DNA from 4 places in the Pseudomonas sp. MDV22-iso1 genome. Region 2 is predicted to be linked to each of the others. Evidence: predicted binding sites of a transcription regulator. Region 2 holds the regulator's gene; each other region holds the start of a gene.
What was found. The regulator FliA, encoded in region 2, starts transcription of late flagellar genes. The targets are predictions, from matches to a motif close to CTAAAGTTTNNNNNNNNNNNGCCGNTAA.
Positions count from the first base shown of each region.

Region 1: a site for FliA is predicted at 5,781-5,808, ahead of motA (flagellar motor stator protein MotA). Genes of this name have one in related genera too.
Region 3: a site for FliA is predicted at 5,728-5,755, ahead of AC3ZVB_RS21315 (methyl-accepting chemotaxis protein). Genes of this name have one in related genera too.
Region 4: a site for FliA is predicted at 2,586-2,613, ahead of flgM (flagellar biosynthesis anti-sigma factor FlgM). Genes of this name have one in related genera too.

Region 1 is NZ_JBYVMF010000004.1:194,392-202,389, reverse strand. It holds gene orn (oligoribonuclease) at 17-559, opposite strand; gene rsgA (small ribosomal subunit biogenesis GTPase RsgA) at 667-1,698, shown strand; gene AC3ZVB_RS07195 (TIR domain-containing protein) at 1,911-2,318, shown strand; gene AC3ZVB_RS07190 (caspase family protein) at 2,322-3,281, shown strand; gene AC3ZVB_RS07185 (TIR domain-containing protein) at 3,281-3,772, shown strand; gene motB (flagellar motor protein MotB) at 3,829-4,857, opposite strand; gene motA (flagellar motor stator protein MotA) at 4,861-5,712, opposite strand; gene AC3ZVB_RS07170 (HDOD domain-containing protein) at 5,879-7,417, shown strand; gene AC3ZVB_RS07165 (rhodanese-like domain-containing protein) at 7,460-7,998, shown strand, end outside.
Region 2 is NZ_JBYVMF010000001.1:255,067-263,064, forward strand. It holds gene flhA (flagellar biosynthesis protein FlhA) at 1-1,235, shown strand, start outside; gene flhF (flagellar biosynthesis GTPase FlhF) at 1,247-2,572, shown strand; gene fleN (flagellar synthesis regulator FleN) at 2,689-3,519, shown strand; gene fliA (RNA polymerase sigma factor FliA) at 3,516-4,256, shown strand; gene AC3ZVB_RS01175 (chemotaxis response regulator CheY) at 4,422-4,793, shown strand; gene AC3ZVB_RS01180 (protein phosphatase CheZ) at 4,816-5,604, shown strand; gene AC3ZVB_RS01185 (chemotaxis protein CheA) at 5,626-7,860, shown strand; gene AC3ZVB_RS01190 (protein-glutamate methylesterase/protein-glutamine glutaminase) at 7,910-7,998, shown strand, end outside.
Region 3 is NZ_JBYVMF010000020.1:86,552-94,549, forward strand. It holds gene AC3ZVB_RS21280 (MFS transporter) at 1-1,008, shown strand, start outside; gene AC3ZVB_RS21285 (alpha/beta hydrolase family protein) at 1,098-2,135, opposite strand; gene AC3ZVB_RS21290 (FMN-dependent NADH-azoreductase) at 2,313-2,924, opposite strand; gene AC3ZVB_RS21295 (LysR substrate-binding domain-containing protein) at 3,054-3,962, shown strand; gene AC3ZVB_RS21300 (MmcQ/YjbR family DNA-binding protein) at 3,959-4,318, shown strand; gene AC3ZVB_RS21305 (DUF1294 domain-containing protein) at 4,334-4,762, opposite strand; gene AC3ZVB_RS21310 (undecaprenyl-diphosphate phosphatase) at 4,759-5,589, opposite strand; gene AC3ZVB_RS21315 (methyl-accepting chemotaxis protein) at 5,879-7,513, shown strand; gene pnuC (nicotinamide riboside transporter PnuC) at 7,854-7,998, shown strand, end outside.
Region 4 is NZ_JBYVMF010000005.1:288,973-296,970, forward strand. It holds gene cheR (protein-glutamate O-methyltransferase CheR) at 1-657, opposite strand, end outside; gene AC3ZVB_RS09215 (chemotaxis protein CheV) at 704-1,636, opposite strand; gene flgA (flagellar basal body P-ring formation chaperone FlgA) at 1,720-2,481, shown strand; gene flgM (flagellar biosynthesis anti-sigma factor FlgM) at 2,651-2,977, shown strand; gene AC3ZVB_RS09230 (flagella synthesis protein FlgN) at 3,026-3,493, shown strand; gene AC3ZVB_RS09235 (flagellar brake protein) at 3,586-4,332, shown strand; gene AC3ZVB_RS09240 (MFS transporter) at 4,398-5,780, opposite strand; gene AC3ZVB_RS09245 (glutamine synthetase family protein) at 5,851-7,092, opposite strand; gene AC3ZVB_RS09250 (sensor histidine kinase) at 7,321-7,998, opposite strand, start outside.

The sequences.
Region 1 (7,998 bases), on a different contig from region 2:
GAATCGAGGCTCGTAATCAGAACTTGATGAAATGCTTGCGGTAGTGCTGCAGCTCGGCGATGGATTCGCGTATGTCATCCAGCGCCAGATGCGTGCTGCCCTTCTTGAAGCTGTCACGCACGTCCGGGGCCCAGCGTGCGGCCAGCTCTTTGAGCGTCGACACGTCGAGGTTGCGGTAGTGGAAATAGCTTTCCAGGGATTTCATGTGGGTATAAAGAAAGCGACGGTCCTGGCAAATGCTGTTGCCGCAGATCGGCGACTTGCCCTTCGGCACCCATTTTTCCAGGAAGGCGATGGTCTCGGCTTCGGCTTCGGCCATGCTGATGCGGCTGTCGCGGACCCGTTGGGTCAGGCCGGAGCCGCCGTGTTGACGGGTATTCCACTCGTCCATGCCGGCCAGGATTTCATCGCTGTGGTGGATCGCGATCACCGGCCCTTCGGCCAGGGTGTTCAGATCACTGTCGGTGACGATGGTGGCCATTTCGATGATGACATCGGTATCAGGGTTCAGACCGGTCATTTCCAGGTCGATCCAGATCAGATTCTGCGGGTTTTGCATGTGTCGGCTCCTAGGCAATGCTGCGCAGTTTAGCCTAGGGAGGCGGCCGGGCGTGCTAAACTCGCGGCCGTTTTACCTAATCGCTGCATTCTTGATACGGAACACCCATGGCCAAACGCCAACTCAATCGTCGTCAAAACTGGCGCATCGAAAAGATTCAGGGCGAACGCGCTGCCCGCGCCGCCAAACGCGAGTCCTCGGCTGTCGAGGCCCTCGAAGGTGGCGACCTGGGCCCGGAACAAACCGGCCTGGTGATTGCTCACTTTGGTGTGCAGGTCGAAGTCGAAGCCCTTGATGGCGATTTGGCCGGCCAGGTGTTCCGCTGCCATTTGCGCGCCAACCTGCCTGCGCTGGTGACCGGCGATCAGGTCGTCTGGCGCGCCGGCAACCAGGGCATCGGTGTGATCGTGGCGCAACTGCCACGTAAAACCGAACTCTGCCGTCCGGACAGCCGTGGCCAGCTCAAGCCTGTAGCCGCCAACGTCGACATGATCGTCATTGTCTTCGCACCGCTGCCTGAGCCTCACGCCAACCTGATTGACCGCTACCTGGTTGCCGCCGAGCACGCCGGTATCCGGCCGCTGCTGCTGCTCAACAAATTCGACCTGATCGACGAGCAGAACGCCCCGGCGCTCAACGCTTTGCTGGCGGTCTACCGCACGCTGGGCTACCCGGTGCTGGAAGTATCAGCGCACCACGGCAATGGCATGGAACAGTTGCAAGAGCAGCTGGACGGGCGCATCAGCGTGTTCGTCGGCCAATCCGGCGTCGGCAAGTCCTCGCTGGTCAACAGCTTGTTGCCAGAAGTCGAAACCCGCGTCGGCCCGCTGTCCGAGCTGTCTGGCCAGGGCACCCACACCACCACCACCGCGCGCTTGTTCCACTTCCCCGGTGGCGGTGAGTTGATCGACTCCCCGGGTATCCGCGAATTCGGCCTCGGCCATGTCAGCCGTGCCGACGTCGAAGCGGGCTTCATCGAGTTCAATGACTTGATCGGCACCTGTCGCTTCCGCGACTGCAAGCATGACCGCGAACCCGGCTGCGCCCTGCTAAAGGCCCTGGAAGAAGGTCGCGTGCAACAGCAACGGATGAACAGCTACCGCTCGATCATCGCCAGTTTGCCGGAAAGCACCTACTAAACAGCTGCGCCCGCCCTCCTCGACCCCGAGGAGTCGCGGGCTGCTGTTGTCTGCCTAAACAAAATCCACATTTTTAAACGTCAGACATTTCTGAAGGGCTTCTGCACGCCTACTTGTAGGACTTTTCTCTTTTACCTTTCGGCACTTGTTAGCGCCCGCCTGTTACCTACATTCAAGCCCTCTTCGCACCAGCGACATCGAGGGATACCCCCATGCAAACCTACCACCTGTTCATCAGCCATTCGTGGAACTACGCCGACAAACACGACAGGCTGGTCGAAATGCTCTCTACGCACCCGACATTCACCTTCAAGAACTTTTCAGTACCACCGCACAATCCGATTGTCGGCGCCCTGACCGACCAGCAACTTGAAATCGCCATCGAAAACAAGATTCGTCCCTGTTCCGCCGTGCTGATCATGGCCGGGATGTATTCCACCTACAGCAAGTGGATCAACAAGGAGATCGCGATCGCCAAGCGCATGGGCAAGGTCATCATCGCGATCAAACCGTTCGGGGCCGAGCGGATATCCACTGTGGTGCGCCGGGCCGCGCATGCGGAATGCGCCTGGAACTCCCTTAGCATCATCAGTGCCATTCGCACTCACGCGGCGGACTGAATCATGCGCAGAGGCCTGTTTATCGGAATCAATAACTACCGCCATCTCTCCCAGCTGAACGGCTGCAACAACGATGCGATGGCCATGGCTTCGGTGCTCAAGACTGATGCCAATGGCGACCCGAACTTCAAGAATATCGTGCTGACCTCCGCCGAAGATTATTTGAGCCGCGAAAAAATCGAGGATCAAATTCGCGAACTGTTTTCAGGCGACTGCAATGTCGCCCTGTTGTACTTCGCAGGCCACGGCGCTTTCGACGGGGATACGGATGAAGGGATGCTGTTGCCTCAGGATTACAAGTCCAGCAAGGACGGGATCCGAATCAGCGACATCCTTAATTGGGCGTCCAAAGCCGTAAAAATCAAGAACAAGATCATCATTCTCGACTGCTGCCAGGGCGGCTCGGCAGGCGAAGTGCGCGCTTTGCGTAGCGAAAGCAGCATGGTTGGCGAGGGCATGACCATTCTTACGGCCTGCAAGAAAGAAGAACCGGCCATGGAAGGCGCCAACCATGGTGTCTTCACCGGACTGCTGCTTCAGGCATTGCACGGTGGTGCTGCGAACATCCTTGGGAAAATCACTCCCGGCAGCCTCTATTCGTTTGTCGACAATGCGCTCGACGCCTGGGAACAGCGCCCGGTGTTCAAGACCAACGTCTCGCAGTTCATTTCGTTGCGGGAAGTCTCGCCGTTAATCCCCAAAGAAATATTACGCAAGCTGCCTGACTGGTTCGCCGAAGCCGAGTCGATATTCGCGCTGGACCCGAGCTACGAACCCACCGAAGCCCGGTTTGAACCGGCTCACGGCGAAGTCTTCGCCCAGTTGCAAAAGTGCAACCGCCACAGCCTGATTGAACCGGTGGACGCCGAACACATGTACTACGCCGCGCTCAACTCCACTGGCTGCCGCCTCACCGCGCTTGGCGCCTATTACCGTGAACTCGCGATCAAGGGACATTTCTGATGCCAGTGTTTATCAGCTACCGCCACATGGATCGCGCCCATGCGATGCAGATCAACAGTCGTCTGATGCAAGCCAATATAAAAACCTACCTGGACGTGCTGGATCCGGAATCCCAGACCACCGATGACATCACCGAGGTCATCACTCGCAACATCAGCGAATGCACACACTTGCTGGCAGTCGTCTCGGAGAGAACCGCACTGTCGTGGTGGGTGCCGTTCGAAATTGGCGAAGCGACGATCAGTAATCGCCGCATCTGCTCCTTCAGGACCGGGCCGACGGAGTTGCCGCTGTACCTGGATAAGTGGCCGAAACTGAGCAGTGCAAAGGACCTCGATTTTTTCATCGAGGCCTACAAAATCGAAGTGAACCTCAAGCGCTCCGCATCCCTGGAATCGATCACGGGCAGCGAGTCCACGCGCAGCTACAACAAGACCAATGCTGACCGCTTCCACACTGATCTCAAAAACCGAATCCGCCGCGGCGCCTGAGACAAGCGCCAGCGCCCACAAAAAAGCCGACATTCACTGTCGGCTTTTTTTGTAGATTACTGCTTCGGCGCCTCGCCGGGTTTCGGTGCGGCGTCCTCGAACAGATTCAACCGTTCTCGAATTTCATGCGCCGGCACTGGCTGCTTGTCTGCCGGCAGGGCATTCGGATCGACCGGTTCGGCCGGCACTTCACCCGGAGCGCCTTGGCCTTGGGGCAGCTGACCGGAAGGATCGGCGCCCTGTGCGCCTTCAATCGCTGCCTGAGCCTTTTTCGTCAGCACGACAATGTCGATTCGACGATTGACCGGATTGAACGGTTTTTCCCGATCGAACAGCGCCGAAGAGGCATACCCGACAACGCGCGCCACCTGAGACTCCGGATAACTCCCGGCGACCAGCGCACGGCGAGCGGCGTTGGCACGATTGGTCGACAGTTCCCAGTTACCGAACTCGCCTGTGCCGGTGTACGGCGTGGCGTCGGTGTGACCGCTGATGCTGATCTTGTTGGGTACCGCTTTGATGGTATCGGCCATGGCCAGCAGGATGTCTTCAAAGTACGGTTTCAGACGGGCGCTGCCAGAGTCGAACATCGGCCGGTTTTCCGCGTCCATGATCTGGATGCGCAAGCCGTTCGGCGTGATCTCGAACAGGATCTGATCCTTGAATTTCTGCAACTGCGGGTTTTCGTCGACCTTGTTCTGCAGTTCCTGCAGCAACAGTTCCAGGCGTTCTTTCTCGACCTGCTCGGCCATGCCTTCGACTTGTTCGGTATCGATGGTGACCTTGTCCGGCTGCGGCTGGGATTTCACTTCCGGGTTGAGGGTGTTTTCCGGCGCCAGGGTAGGCGTGCCACCCAGATCAATAATGTAGGGCGTGCCGCTTTCGGAAAAACCGATCGGGTCCTTGAAGTAGCCCGCAATGGCAATCTTCTGTTCAGGCGTCGCAGTGGACAGCAGCCACAACACCAGGAAGAACGCCATCATCGCCGTCGCGAAGTCGGCGAAAGCGATTTTCCAGGCGCCCCCGTGATGCCCGGCAGCGATGCGCTTGACGCGCTTGATGATGATCGGCTGATTATTTTCCATGATTTAGCGACCGCGAACCGCTTGTTCCAACTCGGAGAAACTTGGACGGTGCGCCGGGTACAGAACCTTGCGACCGAACTCCACCGCCAGCGACGGCGGCATGCCCGATGCGGATGCAACCAGCGAGGCCTTGATGGCTTCGTAGACGTTCAGCTCTTCCTTGGCATCGTGAGCCAGGGAATGCGCCAGCGGACCAAAGAAACCGTACGCCGCGAGAATACCGAAGAAGGTACCGACCAATGCTGCGCCCACGTGCATGCCGATGGCTTTCTGGTCACCCTCGCCCAGGGACGCCATGGTCACCACGATCCCCAATACCGCTGCGACGATACCGAAACCGGGCATGGCGTCGGCAATCCCGTTGACCGCATGGGAGGGATGCTCAAGGTCTTCCTTGAGGCTGTAGAGCTCCATATCGAACAGACCCTCCAGCTCGTGGGGTGCCATGTTGCCGGAGGACATGATGCGCAGGTAGTCGCAGATGAAAGCGGTCATGCGCTCGTCTTTGAGCACCGTCGGGTACTTGGCAAAAATCGGGCTCGCGGCGGCATCTTCGATGTCACCTTCAATCGCCATCATGCCTTCGCGGCGGCTCTTGTTGAGGATCTCGTAGATCAGGCCCAGCACTTCGAGATAGAAGGCGTGAGTGAAGCGCGACCCGAACATGCTCAAGGATTTCTTGAGCACGTGCATGGTCATATAGCCGGGGTTGGCCTGCAGGAATGCGCCGAGGGCCGCACCGCCAATGATCAATACCTCGAAAGGCTGGATCAGGGCGGCAATTTTGCCGTGGGAAAGTACGTATCCGCCGAGCACGCTCGCGAATACGACGATGATGCCGATTATTTTAGCCATAGGTAGGAGAGCACTTACTGAGTCGGGTTCAAGGTCATATTCGGAAGTTAAAAAATCTCTTCTTCTACTTATCGGCAAAACTGCGCCAGACTATAGGCCGTTCAGGCGAAAAGCCACTTTGACCCATTCAGGGCGTAGGTAATGCAGACGATGATTGCGTCCAACCATGGCTAACGAAACGAACGTTCCAACACCAACACCCTCCACGCTCGAAGGCTGGATCAAGCTTCTCGACAGCGTTCGCCTGCCAGTTCCGCAAGCCAGTCATGACCGCGTTTGCAGCGCCATTCGCAACAACCGCAGTTCGTTGCGCGACATTGCCGAATTGATGCAGGGCAGTCCGGCCCTGGCCTTGAGTGTGATTCGCGAAGCCAACCGGCAACTGCACGGCGGTTTGAGTGAACCGGCGGAGAACCTTGAGGTGGCGATCAATCGCCTCGGTTTGAAGCGTACCGAAGAACTGCTCGCTCGCCTGCCCGCGCTCCCGTTGTCGGAAATTCCCGTCGCCTTGCGCCAGCTGCAAATGATCAGCCAGCACGCCACACAACAAGCCAACGGTTTTTTTGCCCATCGCCTGGCGCGACTGTGGCAGGACATCCACTGGGGCAGCCTGTTGTTCCTCTCGCCACTTTGGCCGATGGCGTTGACTCATCCGCAACTGCTCCAGGAATGGGAACTGCGGGTGATCCACAGAGGCGAATCCGCGCGCAAGGTTGAAAAGCAGTTGTTCGGTGTACGCCTGCTGGACATCTGCCAGGCCTTGGCCGATATCTGGCGCCTGCCGATCTGGGTGCAGCAGGGTTATCGACTGTTGATGAGCGAGCAGCGCGAATTGGTCCAGGTCCTGCGCATTGCCCGTGACAGCGATCACCCATTGCGCCAGCAAAATCGCCTCGATGACGACCCGACCCTGCGCCGCTGGCTCAATCAGCCGGCCAATACAGTATTGCTGGCCAATGGTCTGGCGCTGTCGGCGCAACACGCCTGGGACAGTCCGCACAGTGAACGCTGGCAGTACCTGACCAGCCTTTACCTCCAGGTACCGATGGACCACGTACAGCAGCAGTTGCACCAACAGGCTGCCAATAGCGCCCGTTACCACGCGATGCCCGACCTTTGGCACCCCGCCGTCTCGCTGATCTGGCCGTGGGGCATGAACCGGGTGGCGGCAGGTTCGCTTGCGGCCCCTGCGCCCACTGCGCAAGATTTAGCCAAATGGCGTAAACAATGTGCCGAGCTGCTGGCGGAACCGAGTCGCTTCGCCAATGCGATGCATCTGACCACGTCTGCCCGGGACGCGTTGCTCGCCTGCGGCATGCGACGGGTGATGATCCTGATGGCCGATCGCACTCACGCCAATCTTCGCGTGCACCAGTGCGCCGGTTTGCCCAAGGACGCATCCAGCCTGAATCTGCAGGTGAGTCAGAGCACCGTGCTGCAACGACTGCTCGCGCAACAGGCTCAGGTCCGCCTGACGCCGGAAAACAGCGCGCAGTTTTCGGCGCTGTTACCGGCGAGCCTGCGCTCACTTTTTGGTGGCGAGCATCTGCTGCTAAGGTCATTGGTCAATAATGGGCGGGTGATCATGCTGGTCGTGGCCGACCAGGGTGGCGGACCGTTCTCGGAAATCACCGTGCAAGCCTTCGGCAAAACCGCCCAGTGCATCGAGAAGGCCCTGCACAGCTTTAGCCACCGCGGCCAATAAGGCTGCGTTACAATCCCTCCTTTTGTGCTCTGGAGACCTCACATGTCTGACTTCTCTGGCTTGGCGCTGGTGATAGAGCCCGGCGACCTGCTCGCCCGTCTTGACGCCCGCAATCTGATTTTGGTGGACCTGACCAGCAGCGCCCGCTATGCCGAAGGGCATATTCCTGGCGCGCGGTTTGTCGACCCCAAACGCACGCAACTCGGCCAACTACCCGCTCCAGGCCTGATGCCGCCGCACGCTGCGCTCGAAACGCTGTTCGGCGAACTTGGCCACAACAAAGACGCGGTCTACGTGGTTTATGACGACGAAGGCGGCGGCTGGGCCGGACGGTTCATCTGGTTGCTCGATGTCATCGGCCACAAAAACTATCACTACGTGGATGGCGGCCTGCTGTCGTGGCTGGCGCAGGACTTGCCGGTATCGACCGAGGTCCCTGCCCCGGTGGGTGGCCCGGTGAGCCTGACCCTGCATGACGAACCCACGGCCACCCGCGAATACCTGCAAAGTCGCCTGGGTGCAGCCGACCTGGCGATCTGGGACGCACGCGGTCCGCTGGAGTATTCCGGCGAGAAGGTCCT
Region 2 (7,998 bases):
TGGCGGTGATGGGCCTGGTGCCCGGCATGCCGCACTTCTCCTTCCTCAGCATGGCCGCAGTAGCGGCTGGCGGGGCTTACCTGTTCTGGAAAAAGCAAAACACCGTCAAGGTTCAGGCCCTGCAAGAGGTGGCGCGTCAGCAGGAGCTGCTGCCATCGCCGGCCCGTGCACAGGAAACCAAGGAGCTTGGCTGGGATGACGTCACCCCGATCGACATGATTGGTCTGGAAGTCGGCTATCGCCTGATTCCGTTGGTGGACCGCAACCAGGGTGGTCAGCTGCTGGCGCGGATCAAGGGCGTGCGTAAGAAGCTGTCCCAGGATCTGGGCTTTCTGATGCCGACTGTGCATATACGTGACAACCTCGACCTTGCACCGAGTGCCTATCGTCTGACCCTTATGGGGGTCATTCTGGCCGAGGCAGAGATTTACCCGGATCGGGAGCTCGCCATCAACCCCGGTCAGGTCTATGGGACACTCAACGGCATCACCGCCAAAGATCCGGCTTTTGGACTTGAGGCCGTCTGGATTGAAGTCAGTCAGCGTGCCCAGGCTCAGTCTCTTGGTTACACTGTGGTCGATGCCAGTACAGTGGTGGCAACCCACTTGAACCAGATTCTGTACAAGCACTCCAGTGAGCTGATCGGGCACGAGGAAGTGCAGCAACTCATGCAATTGCTGGCCAAAAGCTCGCCGAAACTGGCAGAAGAGCTGGTGCCGGGTGTGGTGTCGCTGTCGCAGTTGCTCAAAGTCTTGCAAGCGCTGTTGGCCGAACAAGTGCCGGTACGGGACATTCGCAGCATTGCCGAGGCCATCGCCAACAATGCGGCGAAGAGTCAAGATACCGCCGCTCTGGTGGCCGCCGTACGCGTCGGCGTATCCCGTGCAATCGTCCAAAGCATTGTAGGCACTGACTCCGAGCTGCCAGTTATCACGCTGGAGCCAAGGTTGGAACAGATATTGCTCAATAGTCTTCAGAAGGCAGGGCAAGGCTCGGAAGAGGGTGTTCTGCTTGAGCCAAGCATGGCTGAGAAACTGCAACGCTCGTTGATCGACGCGGCGCAGCGTCAGGAAATGCAAGGTCAACCGGTGATTCTGCTGGTAGCCGGTCCGGTTCGCGCGATGCTCTCGCGATTTGGCCGACTGGCAGTCCCGGGTTTGCATGTGTTGGCGTATCAGGAAATTCCTGACAACAAGCAAGTGACCATCGTTGCGACAGTAGGGCCCAACGGCTGAGGTAGTGGTTTATGCAAGTTAAGCGTTTTTTCGCCGCCGATATGCGTCAGGCCATGAAACTGGTTCGCGATGAGCTGGGCGCCGATGCGGCCATCATTGGCAACCGCCGGATCGCCGGTGGCGTAGAGCTGACGGCTGCCCTGGATTACAAACTGTCGGCGCTGGCGCCACGTGTTCCGAACATGGAACTTGAAGACGAGTTGCGCAAGACCCAATCGCGGATCGTCACCGCCCAGGCCGAACTGAGCCTGCGCAGCGAGGGCGAGAGCGAGAAAAGCACCAATCGCCAATTGTTCGCCGGCCTGCCGTTGACTGCCGCCGAACCGCTGATCGAAACGACTTATACAGAACCTCCACGACCTGCCCCGGCGCCTGCTGCGACGGGCGGCGTCGACCCGCGCGCGTTCGACTCGATGCGGTTCGAGCTCAACAGCCTGCGCGAACTGATGGAAGTACAGCTTGGGTCCTTAGCCTGGAACCAATTGCAGGGCAGCCGCCCGGCGCAGGCCAACCTGTGGCGTCGTCTGCAGCGCATCGGCCTCTCCGGCCCGTTGTCCCGTGATCTGCTGGCGATGATCACTGGCATCGACGAGCCACGTCAGGCCTGGCGCATGTTGCTGGCACACCTGGCGCGCATGATTGCCACACCGGAAATCGAGCCGCTGGAAGAGGGCGGTGTCATTGCCATGGTCGGCCCTGCCGGCATGGGTAAAACCACGACCCTGGCCAAGCTCGCCGCGCGTTACGTGCTCAAGTACGGCGCGCAAAACATCGCGCTGGTGAGCATGGACAGCTACCGTATCGGTGCCCAGGAACAGCTCAAGACCCTTGGCCGCATCCTCAATGTCCCGGTCACTCACGTCGACCCGGGTCAGTCGCTGGTGCAGGCGCTGGATCCTTTGCTGCGCAAACGCGTGGTGCTGATCGATACCGCAGGCCTTCAGGCCAGCGATCCGGCACTGCGCATGCAGCTGGAAAGTCTGGCCGGGCGTGGCATCAAATCGAAAAATTATCTGGTTCTGGCAACCACCAGCCAGAAACAGGTTCTAACCGCCGCTTATCACAGTTACAAGCGCTGCGGGCTCGCCGGCTGCATCCTGACTAAACTGGATGAAACGGCAAGTCTGGGCGAGGTGTTGAGCCTGGCCATCAGTCATGAATTGCCGGTGGCCTATCTGACCGATGGCCCGCGGATTCCGGATGATTTGCATCTGCCGCGTCGTCATCAGCTGGTCAGTCGCGCGGTCAGCGTGCAAATGCAGGAAGAACCCAGCGAAGAAGCCATGGCTGACATGTTCGCTGATATTTACCACAGCCCGACCAAGCAGGTTAGCTGAGGTATTAATGAATAGTTTTTGTACCTACATCGATGGTCTGCCATGCATTGTTCCGTTTGTGAACGCGCAGCCAGTAATGTGGCCTCCGTCTATGCAAGACAAGGTAAAGAAATAACATGGGCAGCATGCATCCCGTACAGGTTATCGCGGTGACCGGCGGCAAAGGTGGCGTCGGGAAAACTAACGTGTCAGTGAACTTGTCCCTGGCTCTAGCAGAGCTCGGCCGGCGCGTCATGCTTCTGGACGCCGACCTCGGACTGGCTAACGTCGACGTTCTACTCGGACTGACACCCAAACGTACCCTGGCCGACGTGATCGAAGGCCGCTGCGAGCTACGCGACGTTCTGTTGCAAGGCCCGGGCGGTATTCGTATCGTTCCGGCCGCGTCCGGCACACAGAGCATGGTTCATCTGACCCCGGCGCAACACGCCGGCCTGATCCAGGCCTTCAGCGATATCGGAGACAACCTCGACGTGCTCGTGATCGACACGGCGGCGGGCATCGGCGATTCGGTTGTCAGTTTCGTCCGCGCCGCTCAGGAAGTCCTCCTGGTGGTCTGCGATGAGCCGACTTCGATCACCGACGCCTACGCCCTGATCAAACTGCTCAACCGTGATTACGGCATGAACCGTTTCCGTGTCCTGGCCAACATGGCCCAGAGCCCGCAAGAAGGTCGCAACCTGTTCGCCAAGTTGACCAAGGTCACGGATCGCTTCCTCGACGTCGCCTTACAATACGTCGGTGCGGTGCCGTACGACGAAAGCGTGCGCAAGGCCGTGCAGAAGCAGCGCGCCGTGTATGAAGCATTCCCGCGCTCCAAGTGTTCGCTGGCCTTCAAGGCCATCGCGCAAAAGGTCGACACCTGGCCATTGCCTGCCAACCCGCGTGGGCATCTGGAGTTCTTCGTGGAGCGCCTCGTGCAACAAACTGCAGGACCCGTGCTATGACCGCCAGTGGCTATAACCTCTATAAAAAATCGGCCCGTGATGCGCAGTACGAGCTGATCGAGCGTTACGCGCCACTGGTAAAACGGATTGCCTACCACTTGCTGGCGCGTCTGCCGGCCAGTGTCCAGGTCGAAGACCTGATCCAGGCCGGCATGATCGGCCTGCTTGAAGTGTCGACCAAATACGACGCCAGCAAAGGCGCGAGTTTCGAGACGTACGCGGGCATACGAATCCGCGGCGCGATGCTCGATGAAGTACGCAAAGGGGACTGGGCGCCACGTTCGGTCCACCGAAATACCCGAATGGTCAGCGACGCCATTCGCTCGATTGAAGCTAAAACCGGTCGCGACGCTAAAGATCACGAAGTTGCGGCCGAACTCCAATTGAGTCTCGACGATTATTACGGGATTTTGAACGACACCCTGGGCAGCCGGTTATTCAGTTTCGACGATCTGTTGCAAGACGGCGAACACGAAGGGCTGCACGAGGATGGCGCCAGTGCTCATCTCGAGCCGTCGCGCGATCTGGAAGATGAACGCTTCCAGGCAGCGCTGGCGGACGCGATTGCCAATTTGCCGGAGCGTGAGCGACTGGTGTTGGCGCTGTACTACGACGAAGAGCTCAACCTCAAGGAAATCGGTGAGGTCCTGGGGGTTAGCGAATCGCGGGTCAGCCAGTTACACAGCCAGTGCGCGGCCCGTTTGCGGGGGCGTTTGGGGGAGTGGCGAGCGCGCTGAAGGCAGTGTGGGGACACTGCGAACGAGGCTGGTGGGTTCTGTACGCACCGGTCTCTATCTGCTGTGCTCCAGACAGTCATCGAATGCTTTGCCGGATTGAATGAAATGGCGTGTCCAGGTGCTGGACGCGTTTAAGACTGCTTGGAGGTCGAATTGGACAAGAACATGAAAATCCTCATCGTTGATGACTTCTCAACGATGCGGCGGATCATAAAAAACCTGTTGCGTGACCTTGGGTTCACCAACACGGTCGAGGCTGACGATGGCACCACTGCCATTCCGGTCCTCAACAGCGGCAGCATCGACTTTCTGGTAACGGACTGGAACATGCCGGGCATGACCGGTATCGATCTGCTGCGCCACGTGCGCGCCGATGAAAGGCTCAAGCATCTTCCGGTGCTGATGGTTACCGCTGAAGCCAAGCGCGAGCAGATCATCGAAGCAGCCCAGGCCGGTGTAAACGGCTATGTGGTCAAGCCCTTCACGGCCCAGGCGTTAAAAGAAAAAATCGAAAAGATTTTCGAACGCATTGGTTGAGCAACTGCGCCACGGGGGAGCTATGGAGCAAAATGAAATTTCACAGGGCGATTTCGAATCGACCCTGAAAAAACATGCGGTCGAATTGGTCGAAAGCCTTGAAAAAGGCAAGTTCGGCGACGCAGTACAACTGATCCATGAGCTCAACCAGACCCGTGATCGCGGCCTGTACCAGGAAGTGGGCAAGCTCACTCGCGAGTTGCATAGCGCGATCGTCAATTTCCAGATTGACCCGAACATGCCACAGGCCGAGGAAGTCTCGCAGATCACGGACGCGACCGAACGTCTGGGGTATGTGGTCAAGCTGACCGAAGCGGCGGCCAACCGCACCATGGATCTCGTTGAAAACGCCACGCCGCTGGTCACCAGCCTGGGCAATGAAGCCGAGGCGCTGAGCGCGGATTGGGGAAGGTTCATGCGCCGTGAAGTCGGTGCCGAGGAGTTCCGCGAACTCGCCCGGCGCGTAGACGGTTTTCTCACACGCAGCAGCGAAGACAACCGCGTCGTAACGAGCAACCTCAACGATATTCTGCTCGCTCAGGATTACCAGGACCTCACCGGTCAGGTCATCAAGCGCGTGACTCAATTGGTCACCGAAGTTGAAAGCAACCTGCTCAAGCTCGTGCTGATGGCCAGTCAGGTGGACCGCTTTGCGGGCATCGAACATGACCGTCAAGCGATGCTGGCTGAAAAAGATCCACAAAAACATCTCTCTCAGGGTGAAGGTCCGCAGATTCATGCCGATAAAAGAGAAGACGTTGTGTCCGGTCAGGACGATGTGGACGATTTGCTATCCAGCCTTGGATTTTAGACCTGTAGGAGCACCCCATTAATGAGCTTCGGCGCCGATGAAGAGATCCTTCAGGATTTCCTGGTTGAGGCCGGCGAGATTCTAGAGCTACTGTCCGAACAGCTGGTCGAGCTTGAAAGTCGACCGGATGATGCGGACTTGCTCAATGCAATTTTTCGCGGTTTTCACACTGTAAAAGGGGGCGCCGGCTTCCTCCAGCTCAACGAGTTGGTGGAGTGCTGTCACATCGCCGAGAACGTCTTCGACATCCTGCGCAAGGGTGAGCGTCGCGTCGACTCGGAATTGATGGACGTGGTTCTCGAAGCACTGGACGCGGTGAACGGCATGTTCACCGAAGTCCGCGAGCGCAGCCCGATCACGGCTGCCACACCTGAACTGCTGGCGGCACTGGCCCGTCTGGCTGAACCGCAGTCGTCCGACGAAGCGGTGCCGGTTGTCGACGTGGCACCGGTTACTGAAAGCGATTCAGGTGACATTACCGACAACGAATTCGAACAGCTGCTGGACTCTCTGAATGCCGTCAAGGCGCAGGCCGAGGCCGCGCCTGTTGCTCCGGCACCTGTCAGCAACGCTGGCGCGCCCAGCGATGAAATCACCGATGCCGAGTTCGAGTCATTGCTCGATCAGTTGCACGGTAAAGGTCAGTTCGCTGTTGATGCCGTAGTCCCGCCAGCGGCTCCCGTAGCGCCAGCGGCTCCGAAAGCGGCAGGCGATAGCTCTGACATTACCGACGAAGAATTTGAAGCACTGCTGGACCAGCTCCACGGCAAGGGCAACTTTGCGGTCGAAGCGCTGGAGTCGGCGATTGCTTCGGCGCCTGTGCCGGCCGCCCCGTCTGCCGCCGCAGTGGGCAGTGATCTGATCTCCGATCACGAGTTCGAAGCGCTGCTCGACGAATTGCACGGCAAAGGCAAGTTCACTGAGGTCGGTACCGCTACCGGCGCCAGTGCATCGGTCGCCACGCCGGTCGCCAAGGCTGCAGCCCCCAAGCCGGTTGCCAAAGCTCCCGAGCCAAAAGCCGAAGTGGCGAAGGCCGCTCCTGCTCGTGCTCAAGCTGCTCCGCCGGCGGATAAGCCCGCCAGCGAAGCCGAGACCACCGTGCGGGTCGATACCGCGCGTCTCGATGAAATCATGAACATGGTTGGCGAACTGGTACTGGTGCGTAACCGCCTGGTCCGACTCGGCGCCAACAGCGCCGATGAGGCCATGTCCAAGGCGGTGTCGAACCTCGATGTGGTCACCGCTGACCTGCAAACCGCGGTCATGAAGACCCGGATGCAACCGATCAAGAAAGTCTTCGGACGTTTCCCGCGCCTGGTTCGCGACCTGGCTCGCCAGCTCAAGAAAGAGATCAACCTTGAGCTGGTTGGCGAAGAAACCGACCTCGACAAGAACCTCGTCGAGGCCCTGGCCGATCCGCTGGTCCACTTGGTGCGCAACGCCGTCGACCACGGTATCGAATCGCCGGAAGAACGCGAAGCATCGGGCAAGTCCCGGGGCGGCAAAGTGATCCTGGCGGCGGAGCAGGAAGGCGACCATATCCTGCTGTCGATCTCCGATGACGGCAAAGGCATGGACCCTAATGTCCTGCGTTCCATCGCGGTAAAGCGCGGTGTGATGGACAAGGATGCGGCCGATCGCCTGAGCGACACCGAGTGCTACAACCTGATTTTTGCGCCGGGATTCTCGACAAAAACCGAGATTTCCGACGTGTCGGGTCGAGGCGTGGGCATGGACGTGGTGAAAACCAAGATTTCCCAGCTCAACGGTTCGATCAACATCTACTCGGCCAAGGGCCAGGGTTCGAAGATTGTCATCAAGGTCCCATTGACCCTGGCGATCATGCCGACGCTGATGGTCATGTTGGGCAATCAGGCGTTCGCCTTCCCGCTGGTGAACGTCAACGAGATCTTCCACCTCGATCTGTCGCGCACCAACGTGGTCGACGGTCAGGAAGTGGTGATCGTGCGCGACAAGGCACTGCCACTGTTCTACCTCAAGCGCTGGCTGGTCGCTTCCGCCGCTCATGAAGAGCAGCGCGAGGGCCACGTGGTGATCCTCTCGGTAGGTACACAGCGAATCGGCTTTGTCGTCGATCAGCTGGTGGGCCAGGAAGAAGTGGTCATCAAGCCATTGGGCAAAATGCTCCAGGGAACCCCGGGCATGTCGGGCGCCACCATCACTGGTGACGGTCGCATTGCGCTGATTCTCGATGTCCCGAGCATGCTCAAGCGTTACGCCACACGGCGTATTTGATTCTGGTGGAGCGGGGCGACTGAGCCTCGCTCCGTCTAACGGAGTGTTTATGGCAGTCAAAGTCCTGGTGGTGGATGATTCGGGTTTTTTCCGCCGCCGCGTCTCGGAAATTCTTTCAGCGGATCCGAACATCCAGGT
Region 3 (7,998 bases), on a different contig from region 2:
CAATACCTCGCCACCCTCCTCAGCCGGCCCATGGCCGGGCGCATGTCGGACACCGTCGGCACCAAACGGGCGATCGTCTACGGCTTGTCGGGGATTGTGTTGAGCGGCGCGCTGACCCTGCTGTCAACGCTGCTGCAAAGCATGCCGCTCCTGAGCCTTCTGATCCTGATCGTCGGTCGTTTGTTGCTGGGTATCGCTCAAGGCTTGATCGGCGTCGGCACCATCAGCTGGTGCATGGGACAGGTCGGCGCGGAACACACCGCCCGTTCGATTTCCTGGAACGGAATCGCGTCCTATGGCGCCATCGCCATTGGCGCACCGCTGGGCGTGGTGATGGTCAGCGAGCTGGGGTTTGCCAGCCTGGGGATCGCCTTGTCGTTAATGGCCGCGGGCGCACTGTTGCTGATTCGCAACAAACCTTCTGTGCCCGTCATTCGTGGCGAGCGTCTGCCGTTTTGGGCAGTCTTCGGGCGAATTGCGCCGTACGGTGCGAGCCTGAGCCTGGCGTCCATCGGATACGGCACGCTGACGACCTTTATTGCCCTGTATTACGTTAACCGAGGCTGGGCCGGTGCGGCGTATTGCCTGACCGTGTTTGGTGTCTGTTTCATTCTGGCGCGGATACTGTTTATTTCGAGCATCAACCGTTTTGGTGGGTTCACCTCGGCGATTGCCTGCATGTGCATCGAAACGGCGGGTCTGACGCTGCTGTGGCTGGCCCCCTCAACCGGTTATGCCCTGTTAGGCGCCGGTTTGACCGGGTTCGGCCTGTCGCTGGTGTACCCGGCGCTGGGCGTGGAGGCGATCAAGCAGGTGCCGAACACCAGTCGCGGTGCGGGGCTGAGTGCGTATGCGGTGTTTTTTGATCTGGCACTGGCGATTGCCGGGCCGCTGATGGGGGCGGTAGCGCTGAATCTGGGCTATTCGTGGATTTTCTTTACCGCTGCATTGCTGTCGGTGACCGGTCTGGGCTTGACGCTCCTGTTGAAACGCCGCGCGATGGCCTGATTGACACTCATACTGAAACGCTGCGCATTAATTTGCTTGACCCAAAACCTACAGTTTCTTCGGTACAAAGTCATGCGGGCCGTGGTCGCTTATTGATCGGCTGTTTGCATACCGGCACGGGTCGATTTGCCCAGCGCATGGGAGAAGAACCGCCCCGCCTCGGAAATCATGTTGCGGTGAATGTCCTCACGATCCACGCCATCAGCATCGGTACACAGTGCCGGCATGGCCTGGATCTGTTCTTCATTGCAGGGCGCCATGAACACGAAGTGCCCTGCCCCTGCCAGCAACTTGAAGTCCGGTGCAATCGGCAGTTTGCGCGCCAGCGCTGCGGCATTTTTGTCGAAGGCCACCAGTTTGTCGCCGTCACCGCTGTAAAGCAGCACAGGCACGTGCACATCGGCCAGGGTATGGCGACCGAACTTGAGGCTCAGTGGCGCCATCAGCAGCAAGGCATGCACACGGGGATCGGCTACCGGTTGCAAATCGTCACGATCAACAATCAGTTCGCCCTTGGTGTTGCAGGCATCGCGATCGTCCGGACGTTCCTGGCAATAACGGCGCAGGCGATCCAGATCAGGGGTTGCACCGGAGAGGATCAACGCTGTCTCGCCGCCCGCCGAATAGCCAATTACACCCACCTGATCGGCATTGACGAACGGCGCCAGCATGGGATCGCCGAGGGTTGCGGTGATCGCTTCGGATATCTGGATCGGCCGGCCATAAAGGTTACTCAACGTGCCCAGGCGGCTGTGATCTTTGGAGTTGTCACCGGGATGGATCACTGCCACCACCACAAAACCCTTGCGCGCCAATGAAGTCATGAGGTCATGCAAGGCCAGCGGAGTGCCCGTATTACCGTGGGAAAGCATCAGCATCGGGAAACGGCCAATGGCGACCCGCGTATCTTCGCCTGCTTCGACGCTGTAGCCCTCAAGCTTGCTGGTGTGCTCCTTGTCGCTGGAGGGATAGAACGCAATGGCCCGCATGGGTTGCAGGTCCAGCGGATCGAGAAAACTCATCTCGTGGAAGCCGACGCTCCAGTGGGGATGAGGCGCAGGCGCGGCGTGCACTGAATTCAGGCTGCTGAGCAGGCAGATCAGTAATGCTGCACAAAGACGCACCATGGAACGCCACCTGTTACTTGATCAAAGACGATACTGCTTGATTGCATAAGCCAGGCCATGTCCGACAATTACCCGACATAGCCGGAAACAAAAAACTCCGTACCTGGAGCTTGCGCTACCAGAATACAGAGTTTTCAGGGTGTTGCCTCAAGCTGTTTTGGCGTCTTTACGCAAGCCTTACGCGGCCGCGAACAACTGCTGGCTGATGTGCGTGTGCGCATCGTTCATCGCTTTGGTGCGCACTTCGTCACCATAGGCCAGGCCTTCGGCGCGGACGAACTCGATATCGGTGATGCCGAGGAAGCCGAACACCAGCTTCAAGTATTCTTCGTGAGCGACACCGCTCGCTTGACCGGCGTGTAAACCACCGGATGTCGAGACGATGACCAGTTTCTTGCCGCCACAAAGACCTTCAGGACCGGCTTCGGTGTAACGAAAGGTCTGACCGGCAACAGCGATGCGGTCGATCCAGGCCTTCAGTTGGGTCGGAATCGTGAAGTTGTACATCGGTGCAGCAACGACCACAGCATCGGCGGCGAGGAATTCAGCCAGCGTCTGCGCGCTCAGGTCAGCTTCGTGCTGTTGTGCGGCGTTGCGCAGTTCGGCAGTCGTACCGGCGGCAACCAGTGTGGTGGAAGAAAAATGGCTGATGGCATCAGCGGCCAGGTCACGGTAGGTCACCACGGCGCTGGGGTCGGCCACTTGCCAGGCTTTGACGACTTCGCTGCTCAACTGACGGGAAGCCGAGTTGTCACCCAGAATGCTCGAATCGATATGCAAAAGTTTCATAAGAAGATCTCCAAGGTGAGGATCGCCAAGGGCGACCTGATGGAGAGAATCCTACCGATGAAACCAATAGCCGAGTAGTCGTCGATAATGCGATTATTCGTCTCACTGATAGAACAATCGGATATCACCATGCAAGACCTCAACGATCTCTACTATTTTGCCAAAGTAGTCGAAGCCGGTGGCTTCGCCGCTGCGGGACGTTTGCTGGGGATTCCCAAGTCGCGGCTGTCACGGCGTATAGCCGAGCTGGAAGAACGCCTGGGCGCGCGATTGCTGCAACGCACCACCCGCCAGCTCAATCTGACTGCCGTGGGTGAGCGCTACCTGCGCCACTGTCAGGCGATGTTGCTGGAGGCCGAAATGGCCGACGAAGCCGTGGCCAGTATGTCCAGTGAACCTCGGGGACGCCTGCGGGTGTCGTGCCCGGTCGGCCTGGCGCACGAAATCCTGCCCGGGGTGATCAGCAGCTTCCTTGAGCGATTTCCCCAGGTGCAGCTCGAAGTCATGCTGCTGAACCGCCGCGTCGACCTGGTGACCGAAGGCATTGACGTGGCTTTGCGCGTGCGCGAACTGGGCGATGAAGACCCGCAGCTGGTCACCCGGCGCCTGCGCCAGGCGCAAACGGCGCTGGTGGCCAGCCCTGAGTTCCTGCTGGGACGTGAGATCAACCACCCTGAAGATCTGAAAAGCCTACCAGTTCTGGGAGCCCTCGAAGCCGACCGCATGATGCATATCCGACTGCTTGACGAACACGGCAAAAGCTACGAACTCACTCTGGAACCGCGCCTGGGCATCGACGATTTCATCGTGCGCAAGGCCTGCACCCTCGCGGGCCAGGGTTTTACCCTGCTACCGATGATGTTTTGCGAACAGGAACTCGAAGAGGGCTCGCTGGTTCGACTGCTGCCAGGCTGGTCGCTGCCCGGCGGCTGGCTACAGGCGGTCTACCCTCATCGACGCGGTGTAATGCCGGCCGTTCGCGCCTGGATGGACCATTTGATCGAATCATTCGACGCGTGTGGGGACCGACTGATATGAAAGCTCGACGGATGAGCGAAGAGGATGTCGCACGATTTTGCCTCGCCCTGCCCGGTGCGCGGGAGGACTACAAATGGGGTGGCGTGCGGGTGTTTTCGATTGCGGGAAACAAGATGTTTGCCCTGCAGGGCTTGAGAGGAGACTCGCTGGCCTTCAAGGTCGATAAAGATCTGTTTCTGGGCCACTGCGATCGACCGGGCATACACCCGGCACCTTATCTGGCGCGGGCCCAATGGATCATCATGGAGACGCCCTACCCGCTGGGCGCCGATGAGCTGCAAGGCTTGCTGCAACGTTCCCACCAACTGGTGGTGAGCAAGTTGCCCAAACGCACCCAGATCGGCCTGCTGCTTTAGTGCACGCGCTTACGCTTAGAAGAGCGCAAACACATGAGCGCCGAGGAACAACTGGTCAATCCAGAACACCTGATGCAGCAACACGATGGCCCAGAACAGGACCTGGTAGGAAATCTTGCGGGTTTTGTGGCGAAACACTTGCTGCGCCACCAAGGCGCCCGGCCAACCGCCTGCAAGCTCTACCGCGTGCAGGACGTTCTCGGGCGTGCGCCAACGGGCGGTGCGCGCCTTGCGCTTGTCGCTCCAATAAAGGAAGAACGCCAGCACGCTGACGATCCCGTAGGCCGACAGGGGAATCAGCGAGATCCCCTGCAACCACATCGACAGCGAGCCCACCAACGGCAGCGCGCACACGATCGCAAATACCAGCCATTTCAGCCGCAGGTTCTGGATCTTGCCCCCAGAGTTACCTTCCGGGCGGTTGCGTGCGCTGCTGTCATTCATGGCTTGGCTGCGCTCCAGTCAACCCAGCCGAATTGCCAGGTGGCGAGGATCAGCAGACCGAATGCAATGCGATACCAGGCGAACACCGCATAGCTGTGGCTGGCGATGAACTTGAGCAAGCCACGCACGGCAATCATCGCGAAGATGAACGCAGTGACGAAGCCGACGGCAAACACCGGGAAATCCGCAGGCACGAACAAGTGCCGGTATTTGTACCCCGAGTAAACGGCCGCACCGACCATGGTCGGCATCGCCAGGAAGAACGAGAACTCCGTCGCAGTCTTGCGGGAAAGCCCGAACAGCAAGCCACCGATAATGGTCGATCCGGAGCGCGAAGTACCCGGAATCATCGCCAGGCACTGGGCAAAACCGACTTTCAGGGCGTCTTTCCAGGTGATCTCGTCGACCGTCTCGGCGTGCACTTCATGCTCGCGGCGCTCGGCCCACAACATGATGACCCCGCCGATAACCAGTGCCGTCGCCACGGTGATCGGGTTGAACAGATATTCTTTGATCATGTCAGCGAAGATCACGCCCAATACCACCGCCGGCATGAACGCAATCAACAGGTTGGCGGTAAACCGTCGAGCGCTGGGCTGGGTCGGCAGCCCGATGACCACGTCGAGGATCTTGCGGCGAAACTCCCACACCACCGCCAGGATTGCCCCGAGCTGAATAATGATGTTGAAGGCCATGGCCCGCTCACCACCGAAGTTGAGCAAGTCGGCCACAATAATCTGGTGGCCGGTACTGGAAATGGGCAGAAACTCCGTCAGCCCTTCTACAACGCCAAGTATCAATGCCTGAAAGGCGGTCCAAAGATCCATCAATCCCCCAAGAAGCGATGCACGCGGGCATGCCCCGTTAATATTTTTTCAGAACGTTTTTGCAATCAGCCTGGCTGTTGACCCCGCGCAAAAGTCTCCAGACGAAACCGTGAGAATCTCGTGAAAATTCAAGCTGGATTCAGGTTTTTCCGCGCGGGGCCGAAATCCTATCAGACAAGTCCCTTTTACGCTGCCGAGTATTGGGCTTGAGCCGCTACAGAAGACTCATCAAGCGTGACGGGATGCTGGCGATCCTTCATGACAAGAACAAAACCGGAGTGACAGCGTTATGAACAGCTTGCGCAATATGTCGATCAGCCGCCGTCTTTGGCTGATCCTGATCGTGGCCGTCATGATGTTGATGACGTTAGGCGTGTTGATGCTCAAGCAGATTCACGAAGACCTGTACCAAGCCAAAGCGCAGAAGACCCAGCACGTGGTGCAGACTGCCAGCGGGATCCTGAGCTATTACCATGAGCTGGAAACCGCCGGAACGCTGACCCGCGACGCGGCGCAGAAACAGGCACTAACGGCCGTTCGCGGTTTGCGTTACGACCAGAACGATTACTTCTGGATCAACGACCTGACCCCGGTCATGGTCATGCACCCGGCCAATCCGAAACTCGACGGGCAGAACCTGGCCGCCATCCGCGATCCGGACGGTTTTGCATTGTTTAATGAAATGGTCGCCGTGGCTAAATCCAAGGGCGCCGGCAGCATCAACTATCGCTGGCCTAAACCGGGTGCCAGCGAGCCAGTGGAAAAGACCTCCTACGTCAAGTTGTTCGAACCCTGGGGCTGGGTGATCGGTTCAGGCATCTATATCGATGACATGCAGGACGAGTTCTACGTACAAGTCTGGAAGGCCTTGGCGTTGGGAGTGTTGATTGCATTGATCATGGCGGCGCTGGTGATGCTGATTGCACGCAGCATCGTTCGACCGTTGCAGGAAACCGTCAACGCCATGGCCAATATCGCCAGCGGCGAGAGCGACCTGACCCGCAGCCTCGACACGCATGGCCAGGATGAGGTCACGCAACTGGCGCGGCATTTCAACGCGTTTACCGCCAAACTGCGCCTGGTGATCAGCCAGTTGCAGGTCTCTGCAAGCGCCTTGGGCGACTCCTCAAGTGAACTGGGGAACGACGCCGCCCAGGCGCAACAGCGCAGCCAACAGCAATCCCAGCAGATGGAACTGGTGGCCACCGCCATCAATGAAGTGACCTATGGGGTTCAGGACGTGGCCAAAAACGCCGAACACGCCGCGAGCGAAATGCGCGATGCCGAGTCCCAGGCGCAGCAAGGCCAGATCAACATCGATAGCAGCCTGCAGCAGATCGACAAGCTGTCGGACACCATCGATCAGGCGGTGGACGTGATACGCACCCTGGCGGCCGAAAGCACGCAGATCGGTTCGGTGCTGGAGGTGATCCGGTCGATTGCCGAGCAGACCAACCTGCTGGCCCTCAACGCGGCCATTGAGGCAGCGCGAGCGGGCGAGCAAGGTCGCGGATTTGCAGTGGTCGCCGATGAAGTGCGGCTGCTGGCTCAGCGCACGCAAAAATCCACGGCCGAGATTCAGTCGATGATCGAGCGCCTGCAAAATCATTCGGAAGCGGCGGTCAAAGTGATCGGCGACAGCAGCCGCGCTTCGCAACTGACCATCGAACAGGCGGGTCTTGCTGGAGCCAGTCTGAGTGCGATTGGTCAGGCGTTACGCAACCTGAACGGGCTCAATGCCTCAATTGCCAGCGCCACCTTGCAGCAGGCGCACGTGGTGGAAGACATCAATCAGAACGTGACCCAGGCGGCCGGCTTGTCCCACAGCACCGCACTCGCGGCCGAACAGTCGAGCGTGGCGAGTGTTCGGTTGAAGGCGTTGAGTGTCGAACTGAACAGCTTGTTGAAGCAGTTTCGGGTGTAGGCCTCAGGGCAAAACCGGCCCCCTTAACCAGCTGCCGAGCCTGGCTCCTGTGGCAGCTGGCAAAACCCGGCCCCTGTGGTGAGGGGATTTATCCCCGTTGGGTTGCGAAGCAACCCCAAAATCAGGCGACCTAGATAAATCAGGCATACCGCGTGCACCGGTTCTGCGACGACTGCGTCGCCGAACGGGGATAAATCCCCTCGCCACAGGGGCCAGGTTTCGGCGCAGGGGACCAAAGTACATCCGAGAAAGTTAGCATTTACTTACGTGCAGGGCGGTTCTACTTGGCCGCACCTGCCGGTACAATCCGCTCCCCTCGCCAACTCCCCAAGGAATCGCCATGTCCGGGCTAGAACTGTTTGCCGCCGCCCTCGGTGTCATCGCCGTTTGGTTGACGGTCAAACAGAATCCCTGGTGCTGGCCGATCGGCCTGGTGATGGTGTTGCTGTACAGCTGGGTATTTTTCGAAGTGAAGCTCTACTCCG
Region 4 (7,998 bases), on a different contig from region 2:
GTTGCGGCAGAACACGATGTCGAACTTGCCAAGCGCCGCGTAACTGTCCAGCAGATTGAACGAGCGAAACTCCACCCGACTCTTGATCGGCGCCTTGATGGCCCAGCGTCCCGGTCCCTTGGGATCGAAATAACGCTGCAGACGCTCGGGCGAAAGACCACGACCGATTGCCAGGCTATCGTACTCGCCAATCTTGCAGTTGGTCAGCATGGTGCCGGAAAGATCAGTGGCAACGATCTGCACACCCATCTTCAATTGCCCCAGGTTGACCCGCTCGAACTCATCGATCGACATCGACAGCGAATACGGTTCCTGACCCGACGAGCACGCGGCCGACCAGATTCGCAGGCGCTGGCCGGGCGCCGCCTTGATCGCTTCCGGCAGTACCTTGTTCTTCAAGACTTCAAACGGATAGGTGTCACGAAACCACAGGGTTTCGTTGGTCGTCATGGCATCCACCACCATCTCGCGCAAACCACTGCGCGGCTGGGTCTGGATGCGCTGGACCAGCTCACCCAGGGACTTGATACCTTGCTGCTCCATCAGTTTGTTGAGACGGCTCGATACCAGGTACTGCTTGTTTTCACCAAGCAAAATGCCACAGGCTTTTTCCAGGAATACCCGGAACTGTTCGAAATCCAAATTACCCGTAGACAATGATGCCGCCTCTTAACTCGTGTTGACCGCCAGGGACAAAAGGCCCCTAGCTGATATCTGCTGCTTTGATCCGGTCGACTACCCGGGATGCCAGGTCATCAGGGCGGAATTTGGCAAGGAAGTCATCGGCACCGACTTTCTTGACCATCGCCTGATTGAACACCCCCGACAACGAAGTATGCAGGATGATATGAAGCTTTTGCATGCGAGGGTCACTGCGGATCTCGGCGGTGAGGGTGTACCCGTCCATTTCCGGCATCTCGATGTCGGAAATCATCATCAGGAACTCTTCTTCCGGCTTTTTACCTTCATCGACCAACTTGCGCAGGTAATCCAGCGCTTGCCGACCGTCGTTCAGCGCCACCACTTCGACGCCGACCGTTTGTAGACAACGCGAGACCTGCTTGCGTGCCACCGACGAGTCGTCGACCGTCAGCACGCGCAGGGACAGCGCCTTGTGCTGGGTTTCGACATCCACTACGCCCACGGAAATCGCTTCCGGTGTCGGCGCCACTTCCGCCAGGACTTTCTCGACGTCGATGATTTCGACTAGCTGATTGTCAACGCGGGTCACTGCCGTGAGGTAGTGATCGCGTCCAGTGCCCTTGGGCGGCGGATGGATCTCCTCCCAGTTCATGTTGACGATGCGTTCCACCGAGCGCACCAGGAAACCCTGGGTCTTGGTGTTGTACTCCGTGATGATCACGAACGGATTGCTCTGATCCAGCAATCGACCTGAACCGGTCGCCATTGCCAGATCCATAATCGGAATGGTCGCCCCCCGAATACTCGCCACACCGCACACGACAGGATTGGACTTGGGCATCACGGTCAGCTTGGGGCATTGCAGCACCTCGCGAACCTTGAATACATTGATCCCATAGAGCTGCGGGCCGTCAAGACGGAACAACAACAGCTCCAGGCGATTCTGCCCTACCAGTTGCGTGCGCTGGTTTACTGAATCCATTACACCAGCCATGCCCAGACTCCTACTACCAACGCTTCAGTGTGTTGCGACGCACATTCATTGCTAAACGGCACGGCGCTTGCTTTTTAACTCGTATGAACACAGAACCGACATTTTTCCGACGCCTGACCTCAAACTTTCGCAAATCGCTTTGCGCGATGTCGGCCGTTTGCCTGTTCAACGCTGGCAGCCCTGCCCTTGCTGATGCGGTTACCTTGCCTGACATGCTTATCGGCGTCACCCAGGGCTTTCTTGAATTCACCGTAGAAGACTATTTGGCGACCAGTCAAACTGAAGGTCGTTATGAGATCCAGGTCAGCCAGCTCGATCCGCGTCTGCGCATGCCAATGTGCGACAAGGAATTGACAGCGAGCCTGGAGAGTCCGGCCAAGCCATTGGGGCGTGTTACGGTCAAGGTTCGCTGCGAGGGCGCCGCCCCCTGGACCGTGTTCGTACCCGCTCAAGTCCGGCTGTTCCGCGACGTCGTTACCACCACCCGACCGCTGCGTCGCCTCGGTGTTGTCGAACCCGACGATGTGATCCTGCGCGAGCGTGACATCAGCCTGATCAGCCAGGGCTACCTGACTTCGCTGGATCAGGCGATCGGGCAAAAACTGACCCGACCAATGGTCGCCGATCAACTGATCACGCTGGTGAACATCGAGCAGGCGGAAGTCATCACCAAGGGCGATCAGGTGGTGATTACCGCCCGTAGCGGCACACTCAGCGTGCGCATGCCGGGAGAAGCGCTGTCCAACGGTGGTTTGCGAGACCAGATACGCGTAAAAAACCTGAATTCCCAGCGGGTCATCAAGGCGCAAGTTATCGCGCCCGGCCAGGTGGAAGTCGCCATGTAGTACCTCGGGTATTGGTGTTTAGATGGCGCGCCGCTCGACTGTTCCCTAAACTGTTACTCATCCAGGGCAAGTGCTGACGCGCGCAAGCTCATTGATAAATGAGTCTAAAGTTTTCCAGGGTTTGGCCGAAAACATGGCAAGCGTCCAAATACCCAGAGGTTTTTTGATCATGGTCATCGATTTCAGCCGTCTTAACAGCTCCTCGTCACTTACGGGCAGTACACGTACCAGCGCCAGCAAGGACACGGCCGAAGCCGCCAAGTCCGCGCCGCTGAATACCCCGGCCGCAGAGGCCACTACCGTCAAAAGCGGGGAATCGGTACACCTCAGCAATGAGGCTCAGCAGTTGCAAAAGGTCACTGACAAGCTGCGCGATCAGCCCGCTGTCGATAATGCCCGCGTGGCAGAGTTGAAAGCAGCGATTGCCGATGGCAGCTATAAAGTCGACAGCAACCGTGTAGCCAGCAAACTGCTCAACTTCGAAGCCCAGCGCTAGGCTCCGGTCTGCGCGAGGCTTTTGGACGCTTAAAACCCAAGGCCAGCCATGCACGATACTAATTTACTGCAACTGATCATCGACGACTTTGCTCCAGCGCAACAATTGCTCGAGTTATTGCAAACCGAGGCCATCGCGTTGCATGGTCGCGACATGCGACTGCTCGAAGACATTCTGGCGCAGAAGCAGGCATTGATCATTTTGCTTGAACAGCATGGCCGCAAGCGCAGTGCGATCCTCGCCAGCCTCAACCTGCCGATCAATCGCCAGGGTCTGGAGCAATTGGCCGCCCAATCGAGCATTGGCGATCAGTTGCTGGCTCAGAGTGATGTTCTCACCGATCTACTGGCCCAGTGCCAGAGCACCAACGTCAGCAATGGCCAGTCCATCATGATGCAACAGGCTGCCACGGCTACCCAGCTGAAAATCCTCCACGGCGGCGACACACCAGCGCTTTATGACGCCCGCGGATCGACCTCTGTACTCGCGAAGCGGGGGCCTCTCAGTCAGGCTTGAACCCGCCGATGAGCCCGCACTATCAAGACGAGAAACATGCTGGCAAAATGCTGGCTAGCCGCAGTCAAATTTTGTCTGGAGATTGATGAACCGTGTTCAATGCCTCAAGCGCGGAAGATGCTCCGCAGCCACCCAAGGTGCTCGCAACGCCCCTTGAGATCTCCGGCACCCTACGTCAGCTGCAAGACAGCCACGACCCTCTGATCATTACGTTCCATGAGCGCAGCCAGCGCTTCCAGAGCTATCTGGTGGGTATTGACCGTGACAGCGGCACGATCTCGCTTGACGAAATGATTCCACGGGACGGTGAACGCTTCCTGCTCGCCGGCGAACCGTTCAAGGTCGAAGGCTTCCACGATGGTGTTCGCATCGCCTGGGAAAGCAATGGCGCGCTGACCATCGACGAAACGGCTGGCACTCGCTGCTACCACGGTCCGATGCCCGACGAAGTGGTTTATCACCAGCGCCGTAACGCATTCCGCGCTGCTCTTAAACTGGCACAGCTGGTTAGCGTCGATCTGGACGGTGAAAAGCTCAAGGCACCGATCAGCGGAAAGCTGCTGGACATCTCTGCTACTGGCTGCAAATTGCGCTTCGACGGCGATATCAGCTCGAGCCTGCAACTGGGGCAGGTCTACGACCGATTTGCTGCCGCCCTGCCCTTCGGCAAAATGACGGCCCCCGTCGAACTGCGTTACCTGCATTTCGAAGAAAAGATTTCCACCACCTTCGCCGGTGTTCGCTTTCATAACATGAGCGGGCTGGTGCAGCGTCAGGTCGAAAGATTCGTCTATCAGCTTCAGCGCGAAGCACGGCGTTTCGACAAAGACGACCTCTGAGTTAACGCTTCAATAAAAAACGGGCAGTCCTTTTGGGAACTGCCCGTTTTTTTTGTGCGTGAATCTCAGGGCCTAGCTTCGGTGAAGCTCTGCTCGCGGCCTTCGTCAGGGTCTGGCGGCGACGGGTCGGTCTCAGGTTTTTCTTGCAGCTCTGATTCTGGTTCCGGTTCCGGCTCTGGTGTGATCGGGTTCTGCATCTGATCCTGCACCACCTGCTCATCAACTCGAGGGTCAAGGGCCGCTACCAATGGCGAACTCGACATGCTGTCCGGCATGGCCACGTGATGCAGCGGCGCATCGTCCACCTGATGCAGGTTGGTGACGGCTTTCGGACGAATCCGCCAGACCAGTACCAACGCGAAGAAGCTGAAGAACGCGTAGAGCATCTGACTGCCGAACAGCTTCATCAGAACCCCGGCAACCAACGGCCCGATACTGGCACCCACGCCGTAGGTCACCAGTAGCATCGCTGTCAGAGACACCCGGCGATCGCCTTCGACGTGGTCGTTGGAAAAAGCCACTGCCAAGGGATACAGGCAAAATTGCACCAGGGAGCAGAAGAAACCGGTGATAAACAGCACTTCCAGCGGCACCTGCTTCATGATCGCCAGCGGCAATGCAGCCACCGCCAGGCTGAACGCGAAGCAACGGATCAATAGCGCCCGATCATAACGGTCGGACAACCATCCCAACGGCCACTGCACCAGCAGGCCAGCAAAAATGCAGCTACCCATGAACAAGCCCACTTGCTCGGTAGACAGTCCTTGCTGGGAGGCATACAGCGGCGCCAGACCATAGAACGAACCCACAATCAGCCCCGCCCCCAGCACCGTACTTAACGACTGCGGTACGCGCTTGATAAAGAACCGTGGTTCCATCGGCGCAGGGTGCAAGGGTGCAGGGTGAATCCGTCGGGTCAAGGCCACCGGCACCAGGCACAGCGCAAAACACAAGGCGACCAGCATCAGCAGCTCGAGGCCGAGCGCCGGGTGCATGACCAGAATCAACTGACCCAATACCAGGCCAAGGTACGAGGCGATCATGTAGCCGCTAAACACCAGGCCGCGCTGCTTGGCTTCGGCCTGTTCGTTAAGCCAGCTTTCGATGACCATGTACTGGCACATCATGCCCAAACCGACGATGACCCGCAGGAACAGCCAGGCGGGCAGCCAGTCGACCAATCCGTGTCCCAACACGGCCGCGCCGACGATACCGGCACACGCTGCGTAAGCCCGAATATGCCCGACACGGGCAATCAATCGGTGACCGATCTTCCCACCCAGCACCAGGCCGAAGTAGTTGGCCGCCATCAAGGCACCGACCCACAAACTGTCGACGTTGTCGGCTGCCAGGCGCAAGGCCAGGTAGGTACTCAACAAGCCCGAGCCGATCAACATCATCAGCGAAGCGAAATACAACGCTCGAAAGGATTTCCAGATTTGGCGCATCGGCGTTCCGAGCGGCTCCTTGCAGTAAGTGTCGGACTATCCGAAAAGATAGCCCGATGACGATGATTCGTCAGGCCTGGGCTGCCAGAACACGTCGCTCCCAGGGAGTAATTTCATCATAGAAGCTGGTCAACTCCATGGACTTCGAAGCGATGTAGCCTTCGATGAACTCCTTGCCAAACAGTTCCTTCGCCAATTGGCTACGTTTCAGACGCTCAAGAGCGGCATGCAAGGTACACGGCAATGAAAGATTGTCCGGCACCTCGAATTCACCCTGTATTGGCTCACTGGGCTCCAATGTGTTTTCAATGCCATATAACCCGGCTGCCAGGCTGGCCGCAATCGCCAGATAGGGATTGGCGTCAGCCCCTGGCAAACGGTTTTCAACCCGACGAGCGACCGGCGAACTGGCCGGGATGCGCAACCCGGCGGCTCGGTTGTCGTGGGACCAGCAAGCATTGTTCGGCGATGCGAAGGGATGGCACAAGCGCTGGTAGGAGTTCACATTTGGCGCGAACAGCGCGGTGAAATCGGCCATGCCTGCCTGCTGACCGGCGATGAAATGACGAAAGATCGGGGTCGGTTCGCCAGCCTTGTCGCTGAACACGTTATTTCCCGTGTCGACCTCGACGATGCTCTGGTGAATATGCATCGAACTACCCGGCGTGTGCGCCAACGGCTTGGCCATGCAGACTGCGGTCAGGCCATGTTTGAGGGCCACTTCTTTAAGCAGATGCTTGAACAGGAACGTCTGGTCGGCCAGCAGCAGCGGATCGCCATGCAGCAGGTTGATCTCGAACTGGCTGACGCCCATTTCGTGCATGAACGTATCGCGCGGCAGGCCAAGCGCTGCCATGCATTCATAGACCTCATTGAAGAAGGGCCGCAAGCCGTTGTTGGAACTGACACTGAACGCCGACTGCCCGTCTTCACGTCGACCGTCCAGGCCAATGGGTGGCTGGAAGGGTTGAGTGGGGTCGGTGTTGGGCGCAAATATGAAAAATTCCAGCTCGGTCGCCACGACGGGCGCCAGACCGAGGGCGGTGTAGCGGGCAATGACCGCTTTAAGCTGGCCGCGGGTCGATAGATTCGAGCTTTCGCCGGTGAGTTCGTCCGCATCGCAAATGGCGAAGGCTCGTGGTTGCTTGCTCCACGGCAAGCGATAGACCTGCGAAGAATCAGGCACCAGCGCGAGATCGCCATCATCACTGCCATAAAAGCGTGCCGGCGGGTATCCGCCCATGATGCACTGCAGCAGCACACCGCGCGCCAGTTGCAAACGGCGGCCTTCGAGAAAACCCTCGGCGGTCATCACCTTGCCACGGGGTACGCCATTCAAATCCGGTGTGACACACTCAATCTCATCAATGCCCGTCAATCGCTGTGCGAGTGAGCCCTGGCCCTGGGTTGTCATGACGCTATCCTTGTTATTGTGCGAGCCGCGAACGGCGACCCGTACAAAATAGGCTCCGCGTGTTCGGAATATCAAGCAGCGCTCAAAAAAATGTAGGCTTCAGCGGCGCTTGCCGGGCCGTACTTCTCACGGGAGATAAAGACTGAACACCGCGCCGCCCAGTGGTCCGCCATTGCTGATTTCGGTGCGACCACCCACACCATTGCGCTGATGCAGCGCGGCAATTCGACCGGCGAAGTACAAGCCCAACCCCGTACTGCCCGTGGTGTGGTTGATGCCCTGCACGTAATCCGCCTGACGCTCGAGCATTTCAGCGGAATAACCTTCGCCATCGTCATTGACGGTGATGACTAACTGCCCGGCGACATCGCTGGCGCTGATCAACACCGCATGCCGCGCGTAACGGATCACATTGTTGATGCAGTTGCCAAGCACTGTGGCGATCAGCTCTCGGTCAAAGAAACCCAGCGGGCTCAACGGGTCGACTTCATAGGTCGCCATGATCGAGCGACTGACGAATACGTCCTGGTGACACGCCAGTTGCGCCTCGATGAAATCGTCCAGTTCATGGTAAGCCGGCTGCAACGGCATCTGGTTGACACCGAGTTTGTACAGTCCCAGCAACTGCACCAGCATAGCGTTGAGGTGCGCAAACTCGAACTCGATCACACCCTGCTCCGGCGACTGCCGAACAGGGGCGGGAAAACGGGCCAACCATTGGTTGTGGGCCTGCATCACCAAGGCCAGTGAGTTCTTCATGTCGTGTACGGTTGAAGCAATCACCGTGGAAAAGTCCAGTGCCGG